Regions from separate parts of the Sphingomonas sp. BL-S-30 genome, predicted to be linked through region 1. Evidence: riboswitches for the same ligand, from Rfam matches in the RefSeq annotation. Region 1 holds a riboswitch; the other holds the start of a gene.
What was found. A riboswitch is a leader RNA that binds a small molecule or an ion and turns the genes downstream of it on or off. The one in region 1 is predicted to bind glycine.

Region 1 (11,556 bases):
GCGCCGACGACCTTTTCGTTATAATCGGCGATGGCGATATCGACCCCGGCGGTCGCGCCTTCGAGGCCGGCCTTCAACCGCCCATTGTCGAAGATCGGCAGGTGGATCGCGGCGCCGCCGCCCACCGTGCCGGCATCGGCGTTGAAGAAATTGCCCACCCCGATCGCCTGCAGGCCAACCAGCGCCGACAGATTGACGTCCGGGTAGAAAGCACGACGCGCGGCCAGCCGGCCCTGCGAGGCCGCGTCGATCCGCGCCAGTGAGGCGGCGACATCGGCGCGCCGGGCGAGCAGGTCAGCAGGGATCGTCGCGGGCAGCGGCAGGGCCGCATCGAGCTGGAGCCGTGCGGGAGCGATGGTCGCGGGATAATCCACGCCGCGCCCGGCTAGGGCGGCGAGCGCATTCGCCGCGAGTTCGCGTTGCGCCGTCGCACGGACGAGCGCCTGCTGCGCCTGGGCGAGCAGGGTCTGCGCCGCCTGCGCATCGAGATCGCTTGCCAGCTTGTTGCGGATACGGACCTGCACCAGCCGGAGCGAGCCCTGGCGGGTGGCGATGGTCTGCTGCGCCAGCGCCGCGAGGCGTTCGGCGCGGGCGAGCTCGATATAGGTCTGCACGACCGACCCGGCGAGCGCGAGGCGGGCGGCGGTCGCATCGAGCATTGCCGCACGCGTCGAGGCGCGCGCGCCGGCGATCACGGCCTTTTGCCGGCCGAAAAGGTCGAGGTTCCAGTTCAACCCGGCCTGGGCCTGGCCGATGAACCGCGTGGTGCCGGCGAAAGGCGGCGGGATCTGGTAGCGGCCGCTGAGACGGGCGACCTGCGCCTGGGCGTCGAACGCCGCATTGGGGCCGTCATCGGCGCGCTGGCTGGCGAGGATCGCGCTTGCCTGGCGCACGCGTGCGAGCGCCGCATCCAGCGTGGGATTGCCCGCCTGGGCATCGGCGACCAGCCGGTCGAGCTGGGGATCCCCGAAGGAACGCCACCAGTCATCGGCGATCGCCGGGAACGCGGCGTCGGCAGCACCGGTCAGGCCAAGCGCGGAATCGGCGATCGGCGCCACTTCAGGCCGCGACGCGGGGATCGCACAGCCCGCCAGCAAGGCCGTGGTGGCAAGCGCCAGGGCGGTCAGGCGCATGATGGATCTCCGACACTGGCCTCGAGCGTCGTCCGCAGGCGCTGAAGATGGCCGATCAGCTGCGCCGCGTCCTCCGGCGACCATTCGGCGAGCCAGCCGTTCCACAGATCGACCACGCCGTGCATGCAGCGCTCGGCGACCTGCTGACCTTTCTCCGTCAGCACGAGATTGATCACGCGCCGGTCGCCTTCGTCCCGGTCTCGCGCGAGGAAGCCGCGCTCCTCGAGCGAGTCGACCAGGCGCGTCGTGGCGCCCTTGTCGTGCCCGAGATCGTGCGCGAGCGCACGACAGGTAAGGCCGCGGGCGAGCCAGATCGACACCAGCGCGGACCATTGCAGGTGGGTGATGTCCTCCGCGACGAAGATCGGCTCCAGCCCCATCTGCGCAGCCTGGAAGATGCGCTTGGTCAGATAACCGACCGAGATGTCGGGATTGAACTCATCGTGCGTGTAGATCGGCACGTCGTTGCTCCAGCAATGGTTGCTGCGGCAACTAATAAGCGCGCCACCTCACCGTTTCAAGTGAGCGGCGCGGGGAAAATTTCGAGGCATGCCTTGGTATGAGGGACGGACGGAGACGGGTGTTCGACGTGTAGAGGGAACCGCCAGGGCTTCCGGTCAGTTAAGCAGGACAGGGGCCGGGATGGCCGGGTTGTGCCTTAACCAGACGCAACCCGCCCGATAGGCGCCGCAGGGCAGGTATTTTATTCATTGCGCCGGGGGACAGGCTGTTTTGCGTTCAAGCTCAAGCTTAGTCCTGTTGGCGAGCCTGTATGCCGTTACGCAGCCTGTATCCGCACAGCGCCGCCCCGATCCGGTCGAGCAGGCGCGGAAGGACCAGCAGGATCAGGCGGCCAAGACCGACCCCGCCGCGCCCGCCAGCAGCGATCCGATCATCCCGGAGTCGCAGTTCCAGGAAGCGTTGCCGCCGATCGACGGGGCGCTGAACCAGCCGCTGGCGCCGATCGAGAGCATCGATGCGATGCCGGTCGCGCCCGCCGCCCAGACGACGACGCCGAATCCTGCCGCGCCGCAGACGGCCGCCGCGCCGGCCGCCGAGGATCCGGCGCTCACCCAGCCCCTGCCCCCGCTCGCCGGCTTCGACGTCGAGCCGCCGCCCGCGACGACGCAGACCGAGATTGCCGACACCCCGCCCGAGCTACGCTACTCCGTGAAGATCGAGGGGCTCGACGCGGTCAATCTCGAAGGCCCGTTCCGCGCGCTCTCCGCACTCGACAAGGGTGACGGCAAGGGCGCCAATGGCGCGGTGATCGCGGCGCGGGCGAAAGAGGATGAGGGGCTCGCCCAGCGCCTGCTCCGCTCCGAGGGCTATTATGACGGCGTGGCCTCCTCGCTGGTCGAGCCGGTGCAGAACCAGCCCGGGCGAGTCACCGCGACGATCAGCGCGGCACCCGGCACGCGCTACACGCTCGGCTCGATCGTCATCGAAGGTCCCGAGACGGTGCCGCCGGGCCTGATCCGTAGCGCGCTGGCGCTGCGCACCGGCGACCCGATCGTCGCGAGCGCGATCGAGGCTGCCGAGGCCGGCGTCGCGCTGAAGCTGCCGCAACAGGGTTATCCCTTCGTCAAGATCGGGCAGCGCGACATCGAACTCGACGACGCGACTCATCTCGGCGCCTATACGCTGCCGGTGGAACCGGGGCCGCGATCCTCGTTCGGTACCTATTCGACGACAGGCAAGCTCGCCTTCGACGCGAAGCATGTCGGCATCCTCGCGCGCTTCAAGCCGGGCCAGCTCTATGACGACCGGCAGGTTAACGACTTGCGCGAGGCACTGGTCGCGACCGGCCTGTTCGACAGCGTCGCGGTCGAGCCGCGCCAGACCGGCCGGACGGCGGCCGACGGCACCGAAGTGGTCGACCTGCTCGTCACCCAGAATGCCGGCAAGCCCCGCCGTCTGGCCGCGACCGCGGGTTATTCGACGGGCGAAGGCATCAGGCTCGAGGCGAGCTGGACTCACCGCAACCTGTTCCGCCCGGAAGGGTCGCTGACCTTCAGCGGTACCGCGGGGACGCAGGAACAGGGGCTCGCCGCCACGTTCCGCCGCGCCAATGCGGGGCGCCGCGACAAGACCGTATTGTTCGGCGTCACCGCCAACCGGCAGGACTTCAAGGCGTACAAGGCGCTGACGATCGGCATCAACGGCAAGATCTCGCTCGATTCCACCCCGATCTGGCAGAAGCGCTGGACCTGGGCGTACGGCTTCGAACTGCTCGGATCGCGCGAGGACACGTTCCAGCCGGCCAGCGGCACGCGCGCCTATCAGAATTACGGTATTTTCGGCCTGAACGGGCAACTCGCGTTCGACAGCACGAACAGCCTGCTCGATCCGACCAAGGGTTTCCGCGCGATGATGCGCATCAGCCCGGAGACGTCGCAGACCGAAGGCAGCAACTATCGTTACGCCCGCGCGCAGGTGGACGGCAGCACCTATTACCCGGTCTCGGACAGCCTGGTGGTGGCCGGGCGCGTGCGGGTCGCTTCGATCGCCGGCGCGCCGCGCGATGCGATCGCGCCGTCGCGGCGGCTTTATGCGGGTGGCGGCGGATCGGTGCGCGGCTTCGGCTATCAACAGCTGGGCCCGCGCGACACCAATAACGATCCGGTCGGCGGGCGCAGCCTGGTCGAGGGCGCGATCGAGGCACGGTACCGCTTCGGCGACTACGGCATCGTGCCGTTCTTCGATGTGGGCCAGGCCTATGCCTCGACTCAACCGAAGTTCAGCGACCTGCGCTATGGCGTCGGTATCGGCGCGCGTTACTACACCAATTTCGGGCCGGTACGGTTCGACGTCGCGACGCCGTTGGGCCGGCGCAAGGGCGAAGCGAAGGTCGCGATCTATATCTCGATAGGGCAGGCCTTCTGATGGCCGAAACCGAGGTCGAAACCGTGGTGCCGCGCCGCCGCTTGCCGGTCGGGCGGATCGCCAAATGGGTGGCAATCACTGTCGCGGCTCTGCTCGCGCTCGCCGTGCTGGCGGTGTTCGCGCTCAATACCGATCCGGGCCGGCGATTCCTCGCTGGCAAGCTGACCGGCTATGAGACGGCGTCCGGCATCAAGGTCGAATTCGGCCGGCTGGAGGGTTCGCTCTACGGCAAGCTGACCATCCGCGACCTGAAGATCAGCGATCCCAAGGGCGTGTTCGCCACCGCGCCGCGAGTCGATCTCGACTGGCGGCCCTTCGCCTTCATCCGCAACCATGCCGATATCCGGTCCGCCAGCGCACCGCTGATCACCCTTGCCCGCCTGCCCGAACTGAAAGTGGTGCCGAGCGACCCCAACGCCCCTACCCTGCCCGATATCGACATCGATATCGGCAGACTGAAGGTTGACCGCCTGGTGCTCGGCGCGCCCGTCACCGGCACGCGGCGCCTGATGACGCTCGATGCCGTCGCGCATATTGCCGACGGCCGCGCGCAGATCACCGGCAACGCAGCCGCGCTGGACGGCGGCGACCGGCTCGCGCTGGTGCTCGATGCCGTGCCGGACCAGGATCGGCTGATCGTCGATGCGCGGCTCGATGCGCCGGCGGGCGGAATCGTCGCGGGCATGGCGGGTCTCAAACAGCCGCTCGTCGCGCGGATCGACGGGCGGGGAAGCTGGTCGTCCTGGCAGGGCAAGGCGCGGGCGCTGCTCGGCGGCCAGCCGCTGGCCGCGCTCGATCTCACGGCACGCAACGGCACCTTCACCGCGCGCGGACCGCTTCATCCCGGGCTGATCCTGGCCGGGCCGGTCGAGCGGCTGACCGCGCCGGCACTGCTGGTCGATCTGACCACGACCCTGGCGCAGCGGCGCGCGAACACGAAGCTGTCGGTCAAGTCCGACGCGCTGGCGGTCACGGCGAACGGCATGATCGATCTGGCGCAGAGCCGCTTCGAGGGATTGCAGGTCGAGGCGAGCCTGCTCACCCCCGGATCGATCGCGCCGAACCTCAACGGGCGTGACGTGCGCGCGTCGCTGCGGCTCGACGGCGCCTTTGTCCGGCCGCTGGTCGACTACAAGATCAGCGCCGCGGCGATCGGCTTCGACAAGACCGTGGTGCAGGGCCTCTACGCCGAAGGCCGCAGCCGGGTCGATGCCGACCGCATCATCGTGCCCGTCACCGGCCGCATCGCGCGCGTCACCGGGCTGAACGCGGCGGCCGGCGGCTTGCTGACAAAGGTGACGATCAACGGCGAGTTCGCGATCTCCGGCGACACGATCCTGTCGGACAATCTGCGCATCCGTTCGCCCCAGATCGATGCCACCGCGATCGTCGTCGCCGACCTGTCGACCGGCATCTACCGCGCCGGGCTGAAAGGGCGGATCAACGATTACCGGATCGACGGCGTCGGCATCATCAACCTGACGACCGACATGAACCTGGTCACCGTCCCGTCCGGCGGCTTCGGGCTGAAGGGAAGGTTCGGCGTCACCACGGTGAAGCTCGACAATGCCGGCGTTCAGAACTTCCTGGGCGGACGCGCGGTGATCGTCGGCAATCTCAGCTTCGATCCCAAGGGCGTGTTCCGGGTCCAGAACCTACGGGTCGCGGCGCCGAGCTTCCGCCTCACCGGCGGCCAGGGCAGTTATTTGCCCGACGGCCGCATCGCCTTCACCGCGCAGGGCCATTCGACTCAATATGGCCCGCTGGCGGTCGCCATATCGGGCACCGCCGAGCGCCCGCTGATCAAGCTGCGGGCGAGCCGGCCCAATGTCGGCGTGCAGCTCAGCGATGTCGTGGCGACGATCCGCGGAACCGGGACCGGCTATGCCGTGGTCGCGACCGGCGGCTCGCCTTATGGGCCGTTCAACGCGGACGTGCTGATCCGCACCGGTGGCGGGCCGCTGACCATCGACATCCACCGCGCGCGCTTCGCCGGGGTCGGTTTCGCGGGCACCGTCCGCCAGGCGCCCGCCGGGCCGTTCATCGGGAAGCTCACCGCCAATGGGTCGGGCATCACCGGCACCGTCACTTTGTCGGCGGTCGGCAAGATCCAGCGCGCGCAGGTCTCGGCCCGGGCCAATGGCGCGCATATCCCCGGCCAGGCCAAGCTGGTGATCGAGCGTGCGATCGTCGAGGCGACGATCACCCTCTACACCAAGGCGCCGGAGATCCTCGCCGATGTCCAGCTCGCCGGCGTGCGCCAGGGCAGTTTCTTCCTCCAGGCGGCGCGCGCCAAGGTGAATTACCAGGGCGGGCGCGGCACCGCGCAGATCGTCGCCAATGGCCAGAGCGGCGCGAGCTTCCGCATCGCCGCCAACGCCCAGCTCTCGCCCGACCTGTACCGGGTCGCGGCGCAGGGCCAGGTAGGCACTGTGCCCTTCCACCTCGCCCAGCCGGCGATAATCCGGAACGAGCACGGCATCTATGTGCTCGCGCCGGTCGCGATCGTCGTGCCGCAGGGGCAGGTGCGGGTGGCCGGTCGCTATGGCAAGACGCTCGAGCTGCAATCGCGCTTCGACAATTTCGATCTCGCGATCCTCAACACCTTCGCCGCCGGCGCGGGCATCGGCGGCCGGGCGACCGGCAGCCTGGACTATGTCCAGGCCGGATCGGGCGTGCCCCGCGCCGACCTGCGCGTCGACATCCGTAGCTTCACCCGCTCCGGCGCGGCGGTCGTGTCCACCCCGGTCGACATCTCGGCGCTCGGCACGCTCCGCCCCGAAGGCGGCGCGCTCGCCGCGCTGATCAAGCGCGGCGGTGCGACGATCGGGCGGGCGCAGCTGCGGTTGCAGCCGGTCGGCGGCGGCGACTGGATGACGGCGCTGATGGATGCCCCGCTCGGCGGCGGCATCCGGTATAACGGACCGGCCGACGTGCTGTGGAGCCTGTCGGGCCTGGCGAACCAGACGCTCACCGGGCAGATCGGCATTGCCGCCGATTTCTCCGGCCGTATCTCCAGCCCGCAGCTGACCGGGCTGATCCGCGCCAATGCGCTGGCCTATGATAACGAGACCTATGGCACCCGCATCAGCGCGATCAAGCTGACCGGACGCTTCACCAACGACCGGTTCGAGATCAGCGAGTTCACCGGGCGCGCCGGCAAGGGCACCGTCTCAGCACGCGGCAGCGTCGGGTTCGGCTCGGACGCGGGCTTCCCGATCGATGTCCGGGTGACCTTGAGCAATGCGCAGCTCGCGCGCAGCGACGCGCTGGGCGCGACCGTCTCGGGCGAGATCGCGGTGACCAACAGCAAGGCGAATGGCGGCCTGATCTCCGGCACCCTGAACCTGCCCGAAGTGCGGTACGAGATCATCCGCCAGGGCGCGGCCGAAGTCGCCGAACTGCAGGGGGTGCGCCGCAAGGGCACCAGCCGCGCGCAGGCCGCGCGCGATGCGGCCAAAGCTGCGGCAGGCGTGCCCAGCCTGTTCAAGCTCGACCTGCGCATCCGTGCCGACAACCGGCTGTTCGTGACCGGCATGGGGCTGGAAAGCGAATGGAGCGCCGACCTGCGGGTGGGCGGCACCTCGGCCACGCCGGAGGTGATCGGCAATGTCGACCTGGTGCGCGGCACCTATAATTTCGCGGGCAAGCGTTTCGATCTCGACCAGGACAGCATCATCCGCTTCGAAGGCGGCCCGGTGACGAACCCGAGCTTGTCGATGCGGGCGACGGCGACTCTCTCCGGCACCGCGATCACCATCAATATCGGTGGCCGGGCGCAGAACCCGCAAATCACCTTCACTTCCTCGCCCAGCCTGCCGCAGGACGAACTGCTCTCGCGCATCCTGTTCGGCAACTCGATCACCGAGCTGTCGCCGATGCAGGCGATCCAGCTCGCCTCGGCGCTCAATTCGCTGCGCGGCTCGGGCGGCGGGCTCAATCCGCTGGGCAAGCTGCGCTCCGCCTCGGGCATCGACCGGTTGCGCGTGCTGGGCGCGGACGAGGCAACCGGGCGCGGAACGTCCGTCGCCGCGGGCAAATATATCTCCAACGATATCTATGTGGAGATCGTTACCGACACGCGCGGCTTCACCGCGACCCAGATCGAGATCGCCTTGTCCAAGGCATTGAGCATCCTGAGCCAGACCGGCGGATCGAACGGGACCGCGATCAACCTGCGCTATTCGAGGGATTATTGACGGGCGGCTTGAGGCGTAGAGCCGAAACCCATACCGTCTCCGTTCGTCCTGAGTAGCCATTGAGCTTGTCGAATGGCGTATCGAAGAACAGGCGTCATGCGCTCCAACTGTCCTGCGATACGGGTCTTCGACTTCGCTCAGCCCCTACTCAGGACGAACGGTTTGCTCCTTGCACCTATTGATCCAACTGCCTGTCAGCACTCCACCACGTTGACGGCGAGGCCGCCCAGGCTGGTTTCCTTGTATTTGGAGCGCATGTCCTCGCCGGTCTGGCGCATCGTCTCAATCGCCTGGTCGAGGCTGACGATGTGGGTGCCGTCCCCGTCGAGCGCGAGATAGGCGGCGTTGATCGCCTTGACCGCGCCCATCGCGTTGCGCTCGATGCAGGGCACCTGGACCAGCCCGCCGATCGGATCGCAGGTCAGGCCGAGATTATGTTCGATGCCGATCTCGGCGGCATTCTCGATCTGGGCGTTGGTGGCGCCGAGCACCGCCGCGAGGCCGCCGGCGGCCATCGAGCAGGCCACGCCGACCTCGCCCTGGCAACCCATCTCCGCCGCTGAGATGGAGGCGCGGGTCTTGTAGAGCATGCCGATCGCCGCCGCAGTCGACAGGAAGATGCGGATGCCCTCGCGCGTCGCGGGACCCTCGAACGTCTCGTAATAGCGGATCACCGCGGGGATGATGCCCGCGGCGCCGTTGGTCGGCGCGGTGACCACACGACCGCCGGCCGCATTCTCCTCGTTCACGGCCAGCGCCCAGAGGCTGACCCATTGGATGGTATGCGACGGGGCGCCGCGTTCCGAGCGGGAGATCAGCGCTTCGTGCAACCCCTTGGCGCGGCGGCGAACGCTCAGGCCGCCCGGCAATATGCCGTCCTTCACCATGCCGCGATCGATGCAGGCGCGCATCGCGTCAGCGACGCCGTCGAGCAGCGCGTCGGTCTCGGCCGCCGTACGCCAGGCGGTGTCGTTGCGGCGAACCAGCTCGCTGATCGAGATATGCTCGGCCTCGGCCGCCAGCAGCAGCTCGTCACCCGACGTGAAGGGGTGACGCACCGCGACATTGCCGAGCTCCGGCCGCTCCCCGCCGCGCCGGATGGTGCCGCCGCCGACCGAATAATAGCGCAGCGTCTGCGACGTTCCGTCGGGGAACCAGGCAGTCAGATCGAGAGCATTGGGATGTTCCGGCTCGAAGCGTTCGGGATGGAAATCGATCCCGCCCTTGCCGTCCAGCGCCACCGGATAGCCGCCCTCTCCGCCTCCTCGCCCGAGCGGCAGCGCATTGTCCGCGCGGAACCCGGCGACCAGCGCCGCCGCCGCTTCGGGATCGACCGTCTCCGGCTCCCAGCCGGCCAGGCCGAGCAGGACCGCGACATCGGTACCGTGGCCGATGCCGGTCAGCGCAAGCGACCCATAGAGGCTGCAGCCAACCCTGGTCGCGCGCTCCGGCAACGCCAGGATGGTCCGCGCGAAATCCGCCGCCGCGCGCATCGGCCCGACCGTGTGCGAGCTGGAAGGGCCGATGCCGATGGTGAACATCTCGGCGATGCTGATCGGGCGAAAGCGCGGGTCCGGAAAAGTCGAGGTCGCGAGAGGTGAGGTCACCGAGGCATGCTCCTGTCAGGCGCTGTGCGCGCCGTTGCATGCCCCCTCTGTCCCTTTGCCTGAGATCGCTATCCCGTCGGCGGGTGCCGTGGCACCACTCTCCAGAGTGTCTGTGTCGCGCGGTCCTTTTGCCTGAGAGTTTCCGGGGCGGTTGCTCCTTCGGCGCCGGCCAAAGCCGATCTCTCCCGTGCGACGACCGATAGGTGAGCGAGTGCCCGCGCCAAGTCAATCGCCACGCTGGTCAGGATGCCCAGGCAGCGCGGGATTCCGTGGCGGGCGCTTCCCATCCGTCGACCAGGGACTGGATGAGCGCCCGGTCGTCCGGCGTCGCCGGGTTGTAGACGATCAGGCTGAGGTCCGGCCGGCCGTCCACCGCGAAGGCGGAATATTCCAGGGCGATCAGGCCGACCTGGGGATGGCGCAGATGCTTGGTCCCGTCGCCATAGGTCCGCACTTCATTGTCGCGCCACATCGAGGCGAATTCCGGGCTCGACCGGCAGAGTTCCTCGACCAGCGGCGCGACCTCGGCATCGGCGCCCGCGCGTGCGGCGTCGATCCGGAAGGAACTCACGACGAAACGGGCGACCGATTCCCATTGCGGCTGCGCCGCGCGGACTCGATCGTCGCAGAAGATCAGGCGCAGGATATTGCGCTGGCCGGGCGGGATCGAACCATAATTGGTGAGCACGACCGCCGCGGCGCGGTTCCAGGCGACGACGTCCCAGGTCGCGGTGCGCACGATGGCGGGACTGCAGGTCAGCACGTCGAGCAGCCGCTGCAAGCGCGGCGTAATCGAATCGCTACCACGATACTGGGCCGCGGGCGGGCGACCGAGACCGAGCAGGAACAGATGCTCGCGCTCGACCTCGGTCAGGGTCAATGCCGTCGCGATGCGGTCGAGCACTTCGGCCGAAGCTTTTCCGCCGCGCCCCTGTTCGAGCCAGGTGTACCAGGTCGGGCTGATATTGGCGCGCTGCGCCACTTCCTCGCGGCGCAACCCCGCGGTCCGCCGCCGCCCGGCGAACCCGAACGAGGCGGGATCGAGCCTGGTGCGCCGGTTCCGGAGATAGGTGCCGAGCATATTGTCGTCGGACATGGCTGCCCATCCAGTTAGTAATTATAGCATGATAATGTCACTACTTTACCTGCATAATGTGGATCACGACAATAGGCGTATCGAATGGAGACAAGCAGATGCGCGTATTTGTAACAGGTGCCACAGGTTGGGTCGGGTCGGCGGTGGTCGAGGAACTGGTCAGTGCCGGCCATCAGGTGACAGGCCTGGCCCGGTCCGCGGAAAAGGCAGCCGGGCTCGCCGCGGCCGGTGCCGACATCGTGTCCGGGACACTCGACGACCTCGATATTCTGCGCGACGGCGCGGCGGCGGCGGACGGGGTGATCCACACCGCGTTCAACCATGATTTCTCGCGGTTTGCCGAGAATGCGCGGCAGGACCAGCTGGCGATCGAGACACTGGGCAGCGCGCTGATCGGGTCGGACCGGCCGCTGATCGTTACCTCGGGCTTTGCCTTGCTCGCGCCGGGCCGGGTCGCGACCGAGGCGGATCTGCCCGCATCGCACCCCTCCTACCCGCGCCGGTCCGAGGCCGCCGCGATAGCCCTGGCGGCGCGCGGGGTGCGGGCCGCCTCCATCCGGCTTGCGCCATCGGTCCACGGCGCTGGCGATCACGGCTTCATCCCGTTCCTGATCGGCCTGGCCCGCGAGAAAGGC
Region 2 (11,556 bases), 1.5 Mb from region 1:
TGCCCTGCAGCGACTGCAGGTTGGTGTCCTTCTTGATGAAATAGGCATTGTCGACCAGCTCCTTGGGCCAGGGCTGGAACTTCAGCGCGGTGGCATCCAGGATCGTCCCGACCGGCAACGCGCGGGTGGCGACGAGCACCTCCGGTCCATCGACCGGCGCGGCGACCGCCGTGGCGGCACCAGCCTGGGGGGCGGCCCCGCCCAGGATCAGGCTGCGCGCCATGAACGCGGTGATCGCAGCGACGATCAGGGCGCCCACCAGGAGAATGATCTTGCGACTATCCATGACTTTTCAAGCCTTTCCGGCGCGGGACGATTGAACCCGCGTTAAGCATTCACAGGAACTGATTAAGAATCGGTTCGCGCAGCGTGAGCAGCGCGGCGACCGCGATCGCCACGCCGTAAGGGATTTCCGGCCGTTCGGTTTTCTTGCGGATCGCGCGCTCGATCATGAGCAGCAGCGTGAGCGCGCCGCCGAGCAGCGACATCACGATCAGCATCCAGACGAGCGTGTCGAACGGGAACCACAGGGCGAGCGCACCGATCATCTTGGTGTCGCCGCCGCCCATCCATCCCATGGCGAACGCGCCGATGAAAAAAGCGAAGACGATCGCCGCGACGCCGACCTGGATCGCGATGTCCGGCCAGATCGCCCAGCCATTGGCCCACCACCACAAGGGCGCGAGCAGCGCGATCGCGAGGTTCTTCCAATTGGCGATCTCGCGGGTGCGCGCATCCTGGATCCCCGCGGAAACAAGGAGCAGCGCAAGCGCGCCGATCAGCAAAGCGTTTGATATTCCCCCAACCATCAGCAATTTACCTAGACGACATGGCTTTCCAAAAAGTAACCAGCGTGAATGGTTTCCCCGCAGCTGTATCGCCGCGCGATTCCGGCCACCGCCCGGATCACGTTCTGGACCGCCCCGGACGGCTGGCGGCTGCGGCGTTTCGACTGGCCCGCCGAAGGGCATCCGCGCGGCAGCATCCTGTTCCAGGGCGGCCGGGGCGACATCTTCGAAAAATATCTCGAGGCGTTCGCGCACTGGCATGGCCAGGGCTGGTCGATCACCGCGTTCGACTGGCGCGGGCAGGGCGGATCCGGGCGGCTGTCACCCGACCAGCATGTCGGGCATATCGAGACCTTCGACACCTTCATCGACGATTTCGCCGCCTTCTGGACTGAATGGTCAGCCGAGGCGGAGGGTCCGCAGGTGCTGATGGGTCACTCGATGGGCGGGCACCTGGTGTTGCGTGCGCTGACCGAGGGTGTCGCGCGGCCCGCCGCGGCGGTGCTGGTCGCGCCAATGCTCGGTCTGCACAGTCCGCTCGGCGCCGGGATGGGCGAGCGGCTCGCCAGGGTTCTGAACCGAGTCGGCAATCCGGCGCGCGCCGCCTGGAAGGTCAATGAGCGTCCGGCGACCACCGCCACGCGCCAGGCGCTGCTGACTCACGACCCCGCCCGTTATGAGGACGAACTATATTGGCAAGCGAGCAAGCCCGAGCTCGTGCTTGGTCCGCCGAGCTGGCGCTGGGTGTTGAAGGCGTTCGAGTCGACCCGGCGCCTGCGCGACGATCCGCGACTCGCGACGATGAGGGTGCCGGTGCTGATGCTCGTCGCCGAGGCGGACAAGCTGGTCAGCGCCAAGGCCGCACTGCAGGTCGCCGAGCGATTGCCCGATGTGCAGGTCGAGCGGTTCGGGCTGGAATCGGCGCACGAAATCCTGCGCGAGGCAGACGGGGTGCGCAATCGCGCGATCAGCACGATCGACCTCTTCCTCGCCGCGCGCGTACAGCGCTGACGCTCGCGGGGACGGAATCGTGAAGCGGTACGATATCGCGATCGTCGGGGCCGGGATCGCCGGGGCGAGCCTTGCAGCGGCGGCGGCGCCCCATGCGTCGGTCCTGCTGATCGAGGGCGAGCATGCGCCGGGCTATCACGCCACCGGCCGCTCGGCTGCCTTCTGGTCGGAAAGCTATGGCGGCCCGGGCGTGCAGCCGCTTACCACTGCCTCGGGCCCAGTGCTGGAGGCGGGCGGTTTCCTGGCGCCGTTGGGGTCGCTCCATATCGGCCGGGCCAGGGACGCGGCGGCGATCGATACCTTTCTCGCCGAGTTCGAGGGGATCGTCGCGCTCGATCGCGTCGACCCGGCGACCCTCGTTCCCGGGTTGCGCGACGACTGGACGCTCGGCGTGATGGAGGCGAGCAGTGCCTATATCGACGTCGCCGCTCTTCATGCCGACTATATCGCCCGTGCCCGCCGCGCCGGTGCGGAGATGATCCTGAACGCACCGCTTCAAACCGCCGGACGCGCTGGCGGGCAGTGGCGGCTCACCACCCCCGCGGGAGACGTCGCCGCGGCGATCCTGGTCAATGCCGCCGGCGCATGGGCGGACGAGCTGGCGCGGATCGCGGGCGCGATGCCGGTCGGGATCCAGCCCTATCGCCGCACCATGACTCAATTGCGGACCCATCCTGCCGCGCCCGCCGGGCTGCCGCATGTTGCCGACATCTCGGGCAATTTCTATTTCAAGCCGGAGGCGGGCGGGCGCCTGTGGCTCAGCCCGCATGACGAGACCCGAGTCGCGCCGTGCGACGTCCAGCCCGAGGAAATCGATGTGGCGATCGCGATCGACCGGTTCGAGCAGGTGGTCGACTGGCGCGTGACCGCGGTCGAGCGGCGCTGGGCCGGCCTCAGGAGTTTCGCACCGGACCGGCTGCCCGTTTACGGGTTCGATCCGCGGCTTCCCGGCTTTTTCTGGTGCGCCGGACAGGGCGGGTTCGGCATCCAGACCGCGCCCGCCGGCGCGATGCTGGCGGCCGCGCTGCTGCTCGGGCGGCCGGCGGACCCGGCGGTCGCTGCGATCGATCCGGCCCGATATGCGCCGGACCGATTCGCCGCACTGGTATAACGGGGCAACCAAGCCTAACCTGCGTCAATCAGCCAGGGAGAGAAGACATGGCGCATAAGTTCGTGATCGAGCAGAACAAGGCCGGCGAGTATGTCGCCAAGTTCAAGTACAACAGCGAAATCATCTTCTGGACCGAGGGCTATTCGAGCAAGGCCGGCGCGAAGAACGCGATCGAGTCGGTGCTGAAGAATGGACCGGGCGCGCCGATCGAAGAGGGTTGAGTCTTTCCTGCCAATCGCGTGCTGCGATCGGCAGCCGATGGATCGACGATGGGACCACCGAAATTCCCTGTTCCGGCCACGGAACAGGGAATTTTTTGTTTTCGGGCCTGTTTTGGGCAGGCTGTCTGCGAAATATAAGTGCAAAAACAGAGTGTTGAAGATCGTTTCCCTGTTTCCGCAGAACAGGGAAATTCCGGCGCGGAACAGGGAATTGGTTGGGCTTGATCAGGGAATTGGCGCGCCGATGTAATCGAAGGGCTGCATTGGAGACGGGAGCATGCGCGGTCATCGCCCATGGATGGCAGATTCAGGCGTTGTGTTGAATCAAGCGGAGCGCTGGCGAATGCGACGCTACTCCTCATCGTCCAGATTTGCGGCGATCGGCCCCGGAACAAGTCCGGGGTGACACCAGGAGGCGCTAGCCTCGCCCCGCCGCCATCGCGGCGTCGCTGGCCAGCTTGTCGGCGCGTTCATTGTCGGGGTGCCCGGCATGGCCCTTCACCCAGAGCCATTCGATGCGGTGCGGCTTGGCGGCGGCCAGCAGCGCCTGCCAGAGGTCGGCATTCTTGACCGGCTGTTTGGCAGCGGTCTTCCAGCCATTCTTCTGCCAGCCTTTGATCCATTTGGTCAGGCCGTCCATGACATAGCGGCTGTCGGTCGAGAGGACGACATGGCACGGGCGCGTGAGCGCGTTCAGGCCCTCGATCGCTGCCCTGAGCTCCATCCGATTGTTGGTGGTCAGCTTTTCGCCGCCCGAAATGTCGCGCTCGCGCGTGCCGGCACGGATCACCGCGCCCCAGCCGCCCGGCCCCGGATTGCCCTTGCACGCGCCGTCGGTGGCGATTTCGACTTTGGTGAGTTCCGTCGTCATGCGAATTGCCCCGCGCCCTGTGTCTCATAGGCCCTGAGGCGGCGGAGATAGGCGAGCGGATCCTTCCGCGTGACCAGCGCATCAGCCGGCGTGTTGAGCCAGTCCCAGGCGCGCGACAAAAGGAAACGGATACAGGCGCCCTTGGCGAGATGGATCAGGGCTGCCCGTTCTTGGGGCGTGAGATCGATCGACTGCGTGTAGCCGTCGATCAGCGCGCGCCCGACCGCCCAATTGGCGTTGCTTCCGGTCGCGTCGAACGACCAGGCAGTGTGCATGACCGCAAGGTCATAGGCGCGGATGTCGGTGCAGGCGAAATAGAAGTCGATCAGCCCGGTCACGGCATCGCCGCGCATCAGGACATTGTCGGGGAACAGGTCCGCATGGATCGCGCCGACCGGAAGGTGGGTGGGCCAGGCGGCGAGAACCGCGTCGAGCGCGAAACCGACATCGTCGTACAGCCCCGGCGCGATGCCATCCAGGTCGCGGCCACAGCGTTCGAATAATGGCCGCCAGGTATCGACGCCCATCGAATTGGTGCGCGTCAGGGGGAAATCGGCCAGTGCCTCGTGCATCCGGCCCATCGCGGTGCCGGCGGCAAAGGCCTGTGGGATGGTGGGATGCGAGACCGAGACGCCGGTCAGGAACTCGATCAGGCAGGCGGGCCGGCCTTCGAGCTGATGGATCACGGTGCCGTCGCGGTCGGGCAGGGCGCGCGGCACCGGCAGGTCGTGTTTCCCGAGATGATCGATCATCGAAAAGAAGAAGGGCAGATCGTCCAGATGCACACGCTTTTCGTAGAGCGTCAGGATGAAGCGGCCGGCGGTCGTATCGACCAGGTAATTGCTGTTCTCCACGCCCTCGGCGATCCCCTTGGCGGAGACGAGTTCGCCATGGTCGAAACGCGACAGGAAGGCGCCCAGCGCCTCCGCTGAAACCTGAGTATATACCGCCATGAAGTCAGGCCGCGACTTCGAGGCCGCGGGGCAGTTTGAAGGAAATCGTCTCGCGCGTGGTCTCGACCTCGAACTCGCTGACCTCGAACCGCTCCGACAGCCGGTCGACGAGTTCGCGGACCAATACTTCGGGGGCCGAGGCTCCGGCGGTGATGCCGAGTGTCCGGACGCCTTCGAGGAAGTCGAAATTCAGATCGCTGGCGCGCTGCACGAGCAGGGCCGGCGTGCCCTCGCGTACCGCGACCTCGACCAGCCGGACCGAATTGGAGGAATTGGGCGCGCCGATCACCAGCATCGCGTCGCAAGCGCCGGCGATCTTCTTGACCGCGGCCTGACGGTTCGACGTGGCGTAGCAAATGTCCTCGCCACGCGGTGCCTGGATCGCGGGAAAGCGGCGCTGCAGCGCCTCGACGATGGCGGCGGTATCGTCGACCGACAGCGTCGTCTGAGTGAGGAAAGCGAGATTGGCGGGGTCGGACGGCGTCATCGTCTCGACATCGGCGACGGTTTCTACCAGCGACATCGATCCTTCGGGGACCTGGCCGAAGGTCCCGATCACCTCGGGATGGCCCTCATGACCGATGAAGACGATGTGGCGGCCGGCGGCGACCAGCCGTTCGGCCTGGCGATGCACCTTGGAGACGAGCGGGCAAGTGGCGTCGAGATAGGAGAGGCCGCGCTGCGCTGCCTTGGTCGGCACTGCCTTGGGCACGCCGTGCGCGGAAAAGACCACCGGCACGCCGTCCGGCACTTCGTCAAGCTCCTCGACGAAGATCGCGCCTTTCTCGCGCAGCGCGTCGACGACGAACTTGTTGTGGACGATCTCGTGCCGGACATAGACCGGCGCACCATATTTCTCGATCGCCAGCTCGACGATCTGGATCGCGCGGTCGACGCCAGCGCAAAAGCCGCGCGGCGCGGCAATGAGCAGTTCGAGTGGCGGTTTCTGGAGATCGGTCATCACGATGGGCTCTACGCGATTGCTTGCGTGCGCGAAAGCCGGTTCCTATGGTGCGCGTCGTTCCCGGGCCGGTGCGCGCAAGCGCGAGGCCCCTTCCTATGTGTTTCCATGTGATAAGGTGCGTGTGCCCGTGACAGCCCGGAAAATTGCCGTTCCCGCCATCCTGATGCTGCTGGCCGGCGGCTGCTCCACCACCGGAGACATTGACGAAACGGGTGGCATCACGGCGATCCGTTCGGCCTGTCCGACCGTCGGCGTTCCCGCGGCGACCGGCGATATCACCCTGTTCGATCCGCCGGCCAGTACCGTGGCGACCGCGATCGACGTTGCGGCGGTGATGACCAATGTCCGCTCCACCTGCGCCGATGCGACCGACGACATCGTCACCACCGTCACCTTCGATATCCAGGCGCGCCGGGCGCGCACCGATACGGCGCGCGACGTGAGTCTGCCCTATTTCATCACCGTCGTGCGGGGCGGCACCGCCGTTATCGCCAAGCGCGTCGGCCATGTCTCCGTGCATTTCAATGCCGGGCAGGACCGCGCGACGGCCAGCGGCCAGGCGAGCAGCACCATCTCCCGCGCGGCGGCCAGCCTTTCCGAAGATGTCCGCAAGAAGCTGACCGAAAAGCGCAAGGCGGGCGGCAGCGACGCCGCGGTCGACCCGCTGACTCGTCCGGAGATTCGCCAGGCCGTGCTGCGCGCCACCTTCGAGGCGCTGGTCGGCTTTCAGCTGACCGACGATCAGCTCAAGTACAACGCCACCCGGTGACCGAGGTCCGGGCCTTTGCCCTGCTGACGGGCAAGGCCCGGTACCTCGGGCGGGGCGAAAACAGCGCCATCGCCAAGTCTCCCGTCACCGGGCCGGTGAAGATCGGCTTTCTTGGGCTGGAAGGCGACGAGCAGGCCGATCCGACCGTTCATGGCGGGCCGGACAAGGCGCTGCATCATTATCCCCATGATCATTATGCGCGCTGGAGCGAGGACAGGGTGGACGATCCGGTGCTCGCGGCGCCGGGGGCCTTTGGCGAGAATATCGCGACGCTCGGGCTGACCGAAGATCAGGTCTGCATCGGCGACCGGTTCCGCCTGGGCCGCGCGCTGATCGAGATCAGCCAGGGCCGGCAACCCTGCTGGAAGCAGGCTGAACGGCTGCGCTGGCCGGCTCTCCCGGCACTGATGGTCAAGGAACGGCGCAGCGGATGGTATTACCGCGTGATCGAGGAAGGCGCCGCCGAGCCGGGCGAGGCCCTGGCGATGGTCGAGCGCCCCTTGCCAGGGTGGACAGTCCGCCGCGTCTTCGGTCTGCTCATCGCCGGGGACCATCGTCACGACCCGGCGGCGCTTCGTGACCTTGCGGTTATGGAACTGCTGTATGACGGATGGCGGCACCGTGCCCTCAAATTGATGGCTTAGCTAAAAGCGTTACCAAGGCCGATTGACTCGCATGCTGCACCGCGTCACACCGGGCATGTCGATGGAGGGCAACTTCCATAGGCACGCGCGGGAGAGACCCCGGACGTGGGACCCTTGTCAAAGCAATGGCTTGGCATGGAATCCCTGATCCAGGGCGCCGAAGGAGCAACCGCCCCGGAATCTCTCAGGCACACCGGACCGCGCGGGCTATCGACACTCTGGAAAGCGGCCGAGGCGATGTTTGCCCGGCCCACCGAAGGGGTAAGCCATCCTGCGCAAGCGGGTGGTCAAAGCTCTCAGGTTCCCGTGACAGAGGGGGCGGCGAAACGCGGCGTAAGATGCGCTGCGTAACGCCGTGACACCTTGTGACGGAGACCGGCATTGAGTGACAACGAAGGCCCCGAAATCGAGATCCAGACGCTGCCGCTCGATGCGTGGCACCGTGCGCGGGACGGCCGGATGGTCGAATTCGCCGGCTATCACATGCCCGTCCAGTATGAAGGCATCATGGCCGAGCATCTGTGGACGCGCGACTCCGCCGGTTTGTTCGACGTCAGCCATATGGGCCAGCTGCTCTTTACCGGCGACGGCGCCGATGCCGCGCTCGAAGCGCTGCTGCCGGGCGACATCAAGGGGCTTGCCCCTACGAAGATGCGCTATTCGCTGCTGCTCGCGGGGAATGGCGGCATTCTCGATGATCTGATGGTCACGCGCCGCGAGGACGGCATCTACATGGTCGTCAACGGCGCGACCAAATATGACGACATCTCCTATCTCCTCGATCACCTGCCCGAGGACATCACGATCAACATCATGGACGAGCAGGCGCTGCTCGCGCTGCAGGGGCCCAAGGCAGTCGATGTGCTGTCGCGGCTGGTACCGGGCGTCGAGGCGTTGGTGTTCATGACCGCGGGTGCGTTCGAGTGGAACGGCACGCCGCTGTGGATCAGCCGCTCGGGCTATACCGGTGAGGACGGGTTCGAGATTTCGGTGCCGGCCGAGGCTGCCGAGGCACTCGCCGATGCGCTGACCGCCGAGGCCGAAGTGAAGCCGATCGGGCTCGGCGCGCGCGATTCGCTGCGGCTCGAGGCCGGCTTGCCGCTCTACGGGCATGATCTCGATCCCAAGACCACGCCGGTGATGGCCGATCTCGGCTTCGCTTTGTCCAAGCGCCGTCGCGAGGAAGGCAATTTCATGGGCGCCGAGCGTATCCTGCTCGAGCGCGAGCAGGGCGCGGCGGTCAAGCGCGTCGGCCTGGTCGTCGAAGGCCGCCAGCCAGTGCGCGAGGGCGCGGCGGTGGTCGATGCGGAGGGTTCCGAGGTCGGCAAGGTCACCAGCGGCGGTTTCGCCCCGAGCTTCGGTGCGCCGATCGCCATGGCCTATGTGCCCGCCGCGATGGCGGCGATCGGCACCGTCATCCAGATTACGCAGCGCGGCAAGGTCCACCAGGCGACCGTCACCGCGATGCCGCTGATTCCACACCGCTATGTCCGAGCAGGAGGCAAGTAAGATGAGCCGTTACTTCACCGAAGATCATGAATGGGTCGATGTCGACGGCGACATCGGCACGGTCGGCATCAGCGAGTACGCGCAAGGCCAGCTCGGCGACATCGTGTTCGTCGACGTGCCGGCGGAGGGCAAGGAACTGGCGAAGGGCGACGAGGCCGCGGTGGTCGAATCGGTCAAGGCCGCATCGGACGTCTATTCGCCGGTCTCGGGCACCGTGCTTGAAGGTAATGCTGCGCTCGGCGACAATCCCGGGCTCGTCAACGAGGATCCCGAGGCCGAGGGCTGGTTCTTCAAACTGACGCTCAGCGATCCGGAAGAACTCAAGAGCCTGATGGATGAGGCGGCCTACGCCGCTTTCGTCGCGAAGCTTTGATGTGACGTACTCCCCTCCCGCTTGCGGGAGGGGTTGGGGGTGGGCTCGCGCTTTCCTCCAACGCTCCGCCCGGAATTGGCCGGGCGCCCACCCCCGACCCCTCCCGCAGGCGGGAGGGGGGAGATTGCTTGAATGCGGTATTTGCCCCTTACCGACAATGATCGTCAGGCGATGCTCGCCACGATCGGCGCCAGGTCGATCGACGATCTGTTCGTCGACGTGCCCGCCATTGCCCAACTCGACGGCCCGATCCACGGCCTTCCGGGCCATGCGAGCGAATTGGCGGTCGAACGCCACATGTCGGCGCTGGCGCGCAAGAATCTGGCGGCGGGCGACGCGCCCTTCTTCCTTGGCTGCGGTGCCTACAAGCATCATGTGCCGGCGAGCGTCGACCATCTGATCCAGCGCGGCGAATATCTGACGGCCTATACGCCGTATCAGCCCGAGATCGCGCAGGGCACGCTGCAGATGCTGTTCGAGTTCCAGACCCAGGTCGCGCGGCTGCTCGGCACCGATGTGGCGAACGCGTCGATGTACGATGGCTCGACCGCCTGCTGGGAAGCGATCGGCATGGCGCGGCGGGTGACCAAGCGGGCCAAGGCGATCCTGTCGACCGGGCTTCACCCGCATTATGTTTCCGTCGCGAAGACCATGGCGAAGTTCACCGGTGATGTGCTGGAAACCGGCACACCGTCGCTGTCGGCCGGGACCGACATCGCCGACCTGATCGCGGCGATCGACAACGATACGTCCTGTGTCGTCGTCCAGTATCCCGATATCCTCGGCCGGATCGACGACCTGTCCGAGCTGGCCGCCGCTTGCCACGCCAAGAAGGCGCTGCTGATCGCCGTGGTCACCGAGCCCGTGGCGCTGGGTGCGATCAAGTCGCCGGGCGAGATGGATGCGGATATCGTCGTGGGCGAAGGCCAGTCGATCGGCGTCGGGCTTCAGTTCGGCGGGCCCTATGTCGGGCTGTTCGGCTGCAAGGAAAAATATGTCCGCCAGATGCCGGGCCGGCTCTGCGGGGAGACGCAGGACGCGGACGGCCGTCGCGGTTTCGTGCTGACGCTGTCGACGCGCGAGCAGCATATCCGCCGCGAAAAGGCGACGTCGAACATCTGCACCAATTCCGGTCTCTGCGCGCTGGCCTTCTCGATCCACATGACCCTGCTCGGCGAGGCCGGACTGCGCGCGCTGGCCGAGACCAACCACGCCGGTGCGGTCGCCGCAGCGGAGCGGCTCGCGCAAATACCGGGCGTCGAACTGGTCAACGAGACCTTCTTCAACGAATTCACCCTGAAGCTGCCGGTCGAGGCGCGGCCCGTGGTGCGGACGCTGGCCGATCGCGGCATCCTGGCCGGCGTGTCGCTCGGGCGGCTCTATCCCGGCGAGAGCGATCTGGCGAACGGCCTGGTCGTCGCGGTGACCGAGACGACCACCATGGAGGATGTCGAGACACTTGCCTCCGCGCTCCAGGAGGTGCTGGCATGACCACTCCTCCTTCCGTTCGCCCTGAGCTTGTCGAAGGGCTGTTCTTTTCTTTCAACCGTTCAAAAGAAGGGCTGGGCTTCGACAAGCTCAGCCCGAACGGGTTTGTGCGAGGAACCCAGGCATGACGATCAACGCAAGCGGCTGGCGCCCGGAGCGCCCCGAGGCCGGTTCCGCCACGGCCCCGACCTTCACCGGCAACAAGGCGCTGATGCTGGAAGAGGCGCTGATCTTCGAGATCGGCTCGACCGGGACCACGGGTGTGGAAGTTGCGGCCCCGGCCAAGGTCGCCTCGCGGCTTGGCAACCTGAGTCGGTCGGCGCCGATTGGCCTTCCGGGCCTGTCCGAGCCCGAAGCGGTGCGCCACTACACGCGCCTGTCGCGGCAGAATTACGCGATCGACCTCGGCCTGTTCCCGCTCGGTTCGTGCACGATGAAGCACAACCCGCGGCTCAACGAGAAGATGGCGCGGCTGCCCGGTTTCGCCGATATCCACCCGCTCGCGCCGGTCGATACGGTGCAGGGCGCGCTCGAGGTGATCCACCAGCTCGCGCACTGGCTGGTGACGCTGACCGGCATGCATTCCGTCGCGATGAGCCCCAAGGCGGGCGCGCATGGTGAGCTTTGCGGGATCCTGGCGATCCGCGCGGCGTTGGAAGCGCGGGGCGAGGGGCACCGCAAGGTGATCCTGGTGCCGGAGAGCGCGCATGGCACCAACCCGGCGACCGCGGCCTTTGCCGGCTATTCGGTCGAGGATATCCCCGCGACCAGCGAAGGCCGGGTCGATCTGGCGGCGCTGACCGCGCGGCTGGGGCCGGACGTGGCCGGGGTGATGATCACCAACCCCAATACCT

Region 2: it holds a riboswitch for glycine, as region 1 does, so the genes downstream of both, gcvT (glycine cleavage system aminomethyltransferase GcvT) here and ACZ1I5_RS03875 (L-serine ammonia-lyase) in region 1, are expected to answer to the same signal.

The regions. Positions count from the first base shown of each region.
Region 1 is NZ_CM145481.1:861,971-873,526, reverse strand. It holds gene ACZ1I5_RS03895 (efflux transporter outer membrane subunit) at 1-1,133, opposite strand, end outside; gene ACZ1I5_RS03890 (MarR family winged helix-turn-helix transcriptional regulator) at 1,124-1,594, opposite strand; gene ACZ1I5_RS03885 (autotransporter assembly complex protein TamA) at 1,893-4,019, shown strand; gene ACZ1I5_RS03880 (translocation/assembly module TamB domain-containing protein) at 4,019-8,218, shown strand; gene ACZ1I5_RS03875 (L-serine ammonia-lyase) at 8,413-9,825, opposite strand; glycine riboswitch at 9,869-9,934, opposite strand; glycine riboswitch at 9,936-10,023, opposite strand; gene ACZ1I5_RS03870 (helix-turn-helix transcriptional regulator) at 10,067-10,921, opposite strand; gene ACZ1I5_RS03865 (SDR family oxidoreductase) at 11,020-11,556, shown strand, end outside.
Region 2 is NZ_CM145481.1:2,351,278-2,362,833, reverse strand. It holds gene cpaB (Flp pilus assembly protein CpaB) at 1-286, opposite strand, end outside; gene ACZ1I5_RS10925 (A24 family peptidase) at 336-809, opposite strand; gene ACZ1I5_RS10920 (alpha/beta fold hydrolase) at 858-1,799, shown strand; gene ACZ1I5_RS10915 (NAD(P)/FAD-dependent oxidoreductase) at 1,819-2,910, shown strand; gene ACZ1I5_RS10910 (YegP family protein) at 2,958-3,131, shown strand; gene rnhA (ribonuclease HI) at 3,550-4,002, opposite strand; gene thrB (homoserine kinase) at 3,999-4,955, opposite strand; gene ispH (4-hydroxy-3-methylbut-2-enyl diphosphate reductase) at 4,960-5,916, opposite strand; gene ACZ1I5_RS10890 (hypothetical protein) at 6,083-6,688, shown strand; gene ACZ1I5_RS10885 (MOSC domain-containing protein) at 6,685-7,332, shown strand; glycine riboswitch at 7,411-7,543, shown strand; gene gcvT (glycine cleavage system aminomethyltransferase GcvT) at 7,714-8,841, shown strand; gene gcvH (glycine cleavage system protein GcvH) at 8,843-9,214, shown strand; gene gcvPA (aminomethyl-transferring glycine dehydrogenase subunit GcvPA) at 9,347-10,705, shown strand; gene ACZ1I5_RS10865 (hypothetical protein) at 10,702-10,830, shown strand; gene gcvPB (aminomethyl-transferring glycine dehydrogenase subunit GcvPB) at 10,827-11,556, shown strand, end outside.